DNA from 3 places in the Enterobacter vonholyi genome. Region 1 is predicted to be linked to each of the others. Evidence: predicted binding sites of a transcription regulator. Region 1 holds the regulator's gene; each other region holds the start of a gene.
What was found. The regulator CRP, encoded in region 1, controls carbon source genes, mostly activating them, when cyclic AMP is high. The targets are predictions, from matches to a motif close to ATGTGANNNNNNTCACAT.
Positions count from the first base shown of each region.

Region 2: the regulator CRP is predicted to act here: its motif matches at 1,380-1,397, upstream of deoC (deoxyribose-phosphate aldolase).
Region 3: the regulator CRP is predicted to act here: its motif matches at 1,283-1,300, upstream of epd (erythrose-4-phosphate dehydrogenase).

Region 1 covers NZ_CP162152.1:4,066,323-4,068,598, forward strand. Annotated here, with positions in the region: gene AB3N39_RS19170 (phosphoribulokinase) at 1-200, shown strand, start outside; gene AB3N39_RS19175 (OsmC family protein) at 267-671, opposite strand; gene crp (cAMP-activated global transcriptional regulator CRP) at 983-1,615, shown strand; gene AB3N39_RS19185 (YccS/YhfK family putative transporter) at 1,673-2,276, shown strand, end outside.
Region 2 covers NZ_CP162152.1:649,088-651,363, reverse strand. Annotated here, with positions in the region: gene deoA (thymidine phosphorylase) at 1-368, opposite strand, end outside; gene deoC (deoxyribose-phosphate aldolase) at 470-1,249, opposite strand; gene AB3N39_RS03080 (YjjI family glycine radical enzyme) at 1,512-2,276, shown strand, end outside.
Region 3 covers NZ_CP162152.1:3,698,611-3,700,886, forward strand. Annotated here, with positions in the region: gene pgk (phosphoglycerate kinase) at 1-19, opposite strand, end outside; gene epd (erythrose-4-phosphate dehydrogenase) at 69-1,088, opposite strand; gene tkt (transketolase) at 1,414-2,276, opposite strand, start outside.

The DNA of each region.
Region 1 (2,276 bases):
CCCTGGATGAGAGCTTTGTGGTGATCCATTTCCGCAATCTCGAAGGCATTGATTACCCCTGGCTACTGGCCATGCTGCAGGGCTCGTTTATTTCGCACATGAATACATTGGTCGTGCCGGGCGGAAAAATGGGGCTGGCGATGGAGCTCATCATGACGCCGCTGGTGGAGCGACTGATGGAAGGGAAGCAGATTGCGTGAGCATGTTCCCTCTCCCTGTGGGAGAGGGTTAGGGTGAGGGCATCAACACGCACGATGCCCCATCAATCACGCCTCGATCACTTCATACGAATGCGTGATTTTTACCGCTTTCTCCAGCATTAATGCCACAGAGCAGTACTTCTCCGCAGACAGATCCACCGCACGCGAGACCGCCGCGTCTTTTAGTTCTTTACCTGTGACCACAAAGTGCAGGTTAATATGGGTGAACAGACGTGGCGCCTCTTCACGCCGTTCTGAGGTGAGTTTAACCTCACAATCCGTCACGTCATGACGACCTTTTTGCAGAATCGACACCACGTCAATGGCGCTGCATCCGCCTGCCGCCATCAGCACCATTTCCATTGGGCTTGGCGCTTTATCGCCGGAGTTACCGTCCATTAAAATCTGGTGCCCTGACGCGGATTCGCCCAGGAACGTTAAACCTTCAACCCATTTCACGCGCGCTTGCATATTCTTAAACTCCAACGTTGCATTTTTGGTGACAGATTACGCGTGCGTTACATTTCTCGCAATGGAAGGCGACCTGCATCATGCTGAAGCGAGACACCAGGAGACACGCGGCGAAAGCTATGCTAAAACACTCTGGATGCTACAGTAATACATTGACGTTACACATGTATGCAGAGGACATCAAACTTTACTGGCTGCGAAACGTTACGGTAGCCGACTTCCCAGGGTATGGGTAAGAATTCGATTGCAACCCCAGAGTCCGGATGCATTTGATGACTCTGGTGACAGCTTATAACAGAGGATAACAGCGCATGGTGCTTGGCAAACCGCAAACAGACCCGACTCTCGAATGGTTCTTGTCTCATTGCCACATTCATAAGTACCCATCAAAGAGCACGCTGATTCACCAGGGTGAAAAAGCGGAAACGTTGTATTACATCGTTAAAGGCTCGGTGGCAGTGCTGATCAAAGATGAAGAAGGGAAAGAGATGATCCTTTCTTATCTGAACCAGGGCGATTTCATCGGTGAACTGGGCCTGTTTGAAGAGGGCCAGGAACGTAGCGCCTGGGTTCGTGCAAAGACAGCATGTGAAGTGGCTGAAATTTCTTACAAGAAGTTCCGTCAGCTGATTCAGGTTAACCCTGACATTCTGATGCGTCTTTCTTCCCAGATGGCGCGCCGTCTGCAGGTCACGTCAGAGAAAGTGGGTAACCTCGCCTTCCTGGACGTTACCGGCCGTATCGCGCAGACCCTGCTGAACCTGGCGAAACAGCCAGACGCCATGACCCACCCGGACGGCATGCAAATTAAAATTACCCGTCAGGAAATTGGTCAGATCGTCGGTTGCTCCCGTGAAACAGTAGGCCGTATCCTGAAAATGCTGGAAGATCAAAACCTGATCTCCGCCCACGGTAAAACCATCGTGGTCTACGGAACGCGTTAATTCCGCTTAAACGGCGTGCCATCGCAAGGTGTCACGCCGTTTTTGTCTCTACTCCCCATGTGGCGCAGGCTGATCTATCACCCGGAAGTTAACTACGCACTGCGACAAACGCTGGTGTTGTGTCTACCCGTGGCCATAGGCCTGATCCTCGGACATCTTCAGCAGGGCCTGCTGTTTTCTCTCGTACCCGCCTGCTGCAACATCGCCGGTCTGGACACGCCGCATAAGCGCTTTTTCAAACGCCTGATCGTTGGCGGCTGCCTGTTTGCGGGCTGTAGCCTCGCCGTACAGCTGTTACTGGCTCGTGATATCCCGCTGCCGCTGATCCTGACCGTGCTGGCGATGACGCTCGGCGTCACCGCCGAAATCAGCTCGCTGCACGCCCGCCTGCTTCCCGCCTCGCTGATTGCGGCCATCTTCACGCTGAGCCTCGCCGGGAATATGCCTGTGTGGGAGCCGCTGCTGATCTACGCTCTGGGGACGCTGTGGTACGGGCTGTTTAACTGGTTCTGGTTCTGGCTGTGGCGCGAACAGCCGCTGCGCGAATCCCTGAGCCTGCTCTATGTGCAGTTGGCGGATTACTGCGAGGCCAAATACACCCTGCTCACCCAGCATACCGATCCGGAAAAATCCTTACCGCCGCTGCTGACGCGCCAGCAGA
Region 2 (2,276 bases), 1.0 Mb from region 1:
GTACCGCCGGTGTGGCCCAGGCCGCGTCCGGAGATCATCGGGATGTAACCACCACAGGCTGCCACCATTGGGCCGAGCATCAGGGAGGTCACGTCGCCCACGCCGCCGGTGGAGTGTTTATCCACAATCGGGCCATTAAGGTTGAGGCTTTTCCAGTCCAGAACGGTTCCTGAATCTCGCATCGCCATGGTCAGCGACACGCGCTCAGGCATCGACATATCGTGGAAGAAAATGGTCATCGCCAGAGCCGCAATCTGCCCTTCTGAGACGGTGTTATCACGAATGCCGTTGATGAAGAAGCGGATCTCTTCGTCGCTTAATGCATGACCATCACGTTTTTTACGAATAATTTCTTGTGCGAGAAACACGGTAACCCCCATGAGGAATCGGGTGAATGGTGGCGGGTACGGTTTACCCGACCACGATCCGGGTAGGCCGGGTAAGCGTAGCGCCACCCGGCAATTCAAACTTAGTAGCTGCTTGCGCTCTTACCGTCGCCGTGACCCAGCGCTTTCAGCAGGCTGGCCAGCAGGCTGGAGGCGCCGAAGCGGTAGTGACGAGAATCGGCCCAGTCGGCACCAAACAGCTCGTCGGCAATCGCCAGGAACTGCTGCGCGTCTTCAGCGGTACGCACGCCGCCCGCAGGTTTGAAACCGACGGTTTTGGACACGCCCATGTCGCGGATAACTTCCATCATGATGCGCGCGCTTTCCGGGGTCGCATTCACCGGCACTTTACCGGTAGAGGTTTTAATGAAATCCGCACCGGCTTTGATGGAGATTTCAGACGCCTTACGAATCAGCGCCTCTTCTTTAAGCTCGCCGGTTTCGATGATCACTTTCAGCAGCACGTTTGCCGCCGCACACGCGTCTTTACAGGCTTTCACCAGGTCAAAACCGACCTGCTCGTTACCGGCGATCAGCGCGCGGTACGGGAACACCACGTCAACTTCGTCTGCGCCGTAGGCAATCGCCGCGCGGGTTTCTGCCAGCGCAATGTCGATATCGTCGTTGCCGTGCGGGAAGTTAGTCACGGTTGCAATGCGCACGTCCGGGGTGCCCTGCTCTTTCAGCGTCTTACGGGCAATCGGGATAAAGCGCGGGTAGATACAAACGGCTGCGGTATTACCCACCGGCGTTTTCGCCTGATGGCACAGGGCGATGACTTTCTCATTGGTGTCGTCATCGTTCAGGGTGGTCAGGTCCATCAGTTTCAACGCGCGCAGGCTGCTTGCAGTTAAATCGGTCATAACATTCTCCAACGGCAGTGCCGTATAAATTTTACCTTGCGGGTCTGTGAGTATTCTAACATTCACCCGCATCCACACTTCGACATTCATCACAGTTAATGAAAACTGCGTACTAATTTGCATTACTGTAATGAGATCTTCTTCAAACTTTAGTGCGCAAATTGCCGACTAAAGCAGCAATACCCCCTGTGGGATCAAAAGCGCCAACAGGCAGGCTTTCTACAATCCGTTCATCATCCGCAGAACATTCAAGGAAGCGAATATGCCCCACTCCAGCCCCGACGCCCTGCAGCAACGTTGCCAGCAGATTGTGACAAGCCCGGTGTTAACCCCGGAACAAAAACGTCATTTTCTGGCGCTGGAAGCGGAAAACAACCTGCCGTATCCGGCACTTCCTGAAGCTGCGCGCGCCGCGCTGGACGAGGGGTTTATCTGCGACATGTTCGAAGGCCATGCGCCTTACAAACCCCGTTACGTTCTGCCGGATTACGCAAAATTTCTGGCTAATGGTTCAGAATGGCTTGAGCTGGAAGGGGCAAAAGATCTCGACGATGCCCTCTCGCTGTTAACCATCCTCTACCATCATGTTCCGTCCGTCACATCGATGCCGGTCTATCTCGGTCAGCTTGATGCGTTGCTGCAACCTTATGTTAGAATTCTAACACAAGAAGAGATCGATAGCCGAATAAAACGTTTCTGGCGCTATCTCGACCGTACGCTGCCGGATGCCTTTATGCACGCAAACATCGGGCCTGCTGACGGCCCCATCACCCGTGCCATTTTGCGGGCCGATGCAGAGCTGAAGCAGGTCGCGCCAAACCTGACCTTTATCTACGATCCCGATATCACCCCGGACGACTTGCTGCTTGAGGTAGCAAAAAACATATGTGAATGCAGCAAACCGCATATTTCTTATGGCCCGGTGAATGATAAAATTTTCACAAAAGGCCGTTACGGCGTGGTGAGCTGTTACAACTCCCTGCCGCTTGCAGGCGGTGGCAGCACCCTGGTGCGCCTTAACCTCAAA
Region 3 (2,276 bases), 370 kb from region 1:
TCATCTTAATTACAGACATGGTGAATCCTCTCGTTGATTCTTAAAGTTTTGCAGACGCACGATGCGTCTTACCTGAAACCTTGAGCGGCCATTGCTAACGTGGTGTCGAGCATTCGGTTAGCAAAGCCCCATTCGTTATCACACCAGACCAGCGTCTTGATAAGGTGTGCCCCACTGACTCTCGTTTGCGTACCATCGACGATGGCGCTGTGCGGGTCGTGGTTAAAATCTACTGAGACCAACGGTAATTCCGTATAGTCAACTATACCATGAAATGCCCCCTGTGCCGCTTTTTGCAGCAACAGGTTGACTTCACAGGCTTTTACAGGTTTTTTTACCGTCACGCTAAGGTCGATTGCGGTAACGTTAATCGTCGGAACACGCACGGCAATCGCTTCAAACCTGTCATTAAACTGCGGAAAAATTCGGGTGATCCCTGCCGCCAGTTTCGTATCTACCGGAATAATTGACTGGCTCGCCGCGCGAGTGCGTCGTAAATCCGGATGGTAGGCGTCGATAACCTGCTGATCGTGCATTGCGGAATGAATCGTGGTCACGGTGCCGGATTCAATGCCATACGCATCGTCTAAAAGTTTGATGACCGGAATAATGCAGTTGGTGGTACAGGAGGCGTTGGAAACAATGCGGTGTTCGGCCTGCAGCTCATGCTGGTTGACGCCAAACACGACTGTCGCGTCGAGGTCATTACTGCCGGGATGAGAAAACAGGACTTTTTTCGCGCCTGCAGCCAGATGCGCTTCGCCGTGTTCGCGGTTGCCATAAACACCGGTACAGTCAAGCACGACATCCACACCCAGTTCACGCCAGGGTAGCCCGGAAATGCTGTTCTCATGCAGAACACGAATAGCGTCATCACCCACAAAAAGCAGATCTCTTTCCTGGCGCACATCCCAGGCGAAACGTCCGTGGCTGGTGTCATACTTCAATAAATGCGCCATGCCCGCAGCATCCGCCAGTTCATTGATTGCCACCACGGTTATTTCCGCCCGACGTCCGGATTCATACAAAGCACGAACCACGTTACGCCCGATGCGACCGAAGCCATTAATCGCTACGCGTACGGTCATAGATCTCCTGCAAAGCAATCCCTGAGTTTGAGGTGGCTGAAAGAGTAATCCAGCTACGCCCGAAGGGGAATCCTTGCTGTCACAAACTGCGATTGATTGGTCAATTGTCGAACATTTAATCGACTGAAACGCTTCAGCAAGAATAAGCGAATCGGGGAATAAAAGGAATGTCTGTCCAGATGAATAAGCGAGCTATATGACTTGCGTCACATTTTAGGTGGAATAATGACGCAAAAAAAGCCGGGTGGCGCGCTAGCGCTTACCCGGCCTACTTTCGAGCCATTTGTAGACCCGGTAAGCGTAGCGCCACCGGGCAAAACGGCGATTACAGCAGTTCTTTCGCTTTCGCGACAACGTTCTCAACGGTGAAGCCGAACTCTTCGAACAGCTGCTCTGCCGGAGCAGACTCACCGAAGGTGGTCATACCGACGATGGCACCGTTCAGGCCCACGTATTTGAACCAGTAGTCAGCGATACCCGCTTCCACTGCCACACGCGCGGAAACCGCTTTAGGCAGAACGGATTCACGGTAAGCGGCATCCTGCTTGTCAAACGCATCGGTAGACGGCATGGAGACCACGCGCGCCTTCACGCCTTCGGCAGTCAGTTTTTCCCATGCGGCAACAGCCAGCTCAACTTCAGAACCGGTAGCGATGAAGATCAGCTCAGGCTGGCCCGCGCAATCTTTCAGCACGTAACCACCGCGAGCGATGTTCGCCAGCTGCTCAGGGGTACGCTCCTGCTGCGCCAGGTTCTGACGGGAGAGGATCAGCGCGGTTGGACCGTCCTGACGCTCAACGCCGTATTTCCACGCCACCGCGGATTCAACCTGGTCACATGGACGCCATGTGCTCATGTTCGGGGTCACGCGCAGGGAAGCCACCTGCTCTACCGGCTGGTGAGTTGGACCGTCTTCGCCCAGACCGATGGAGTCGTGGGTGTAGACCATCACCTGACGCTGTTTCATCAGCGCCGCCATACGCACGGCGTTACGGGCATATTCAACGAACATCAGGAAGGTAGAGGTGTACGGCAGGAAACCACCGTGCAGGGAGATACCGTTGGCAATCGCGGTCATACCGAATTCACGTACACCGTAATGGATATAGTTACCGGCAGTATCTTCGTTGATTGGCTTAGAACCAGACCACAGGGTCAGGTTAGATGGCGCCAGGTCAGCGGAGCCGC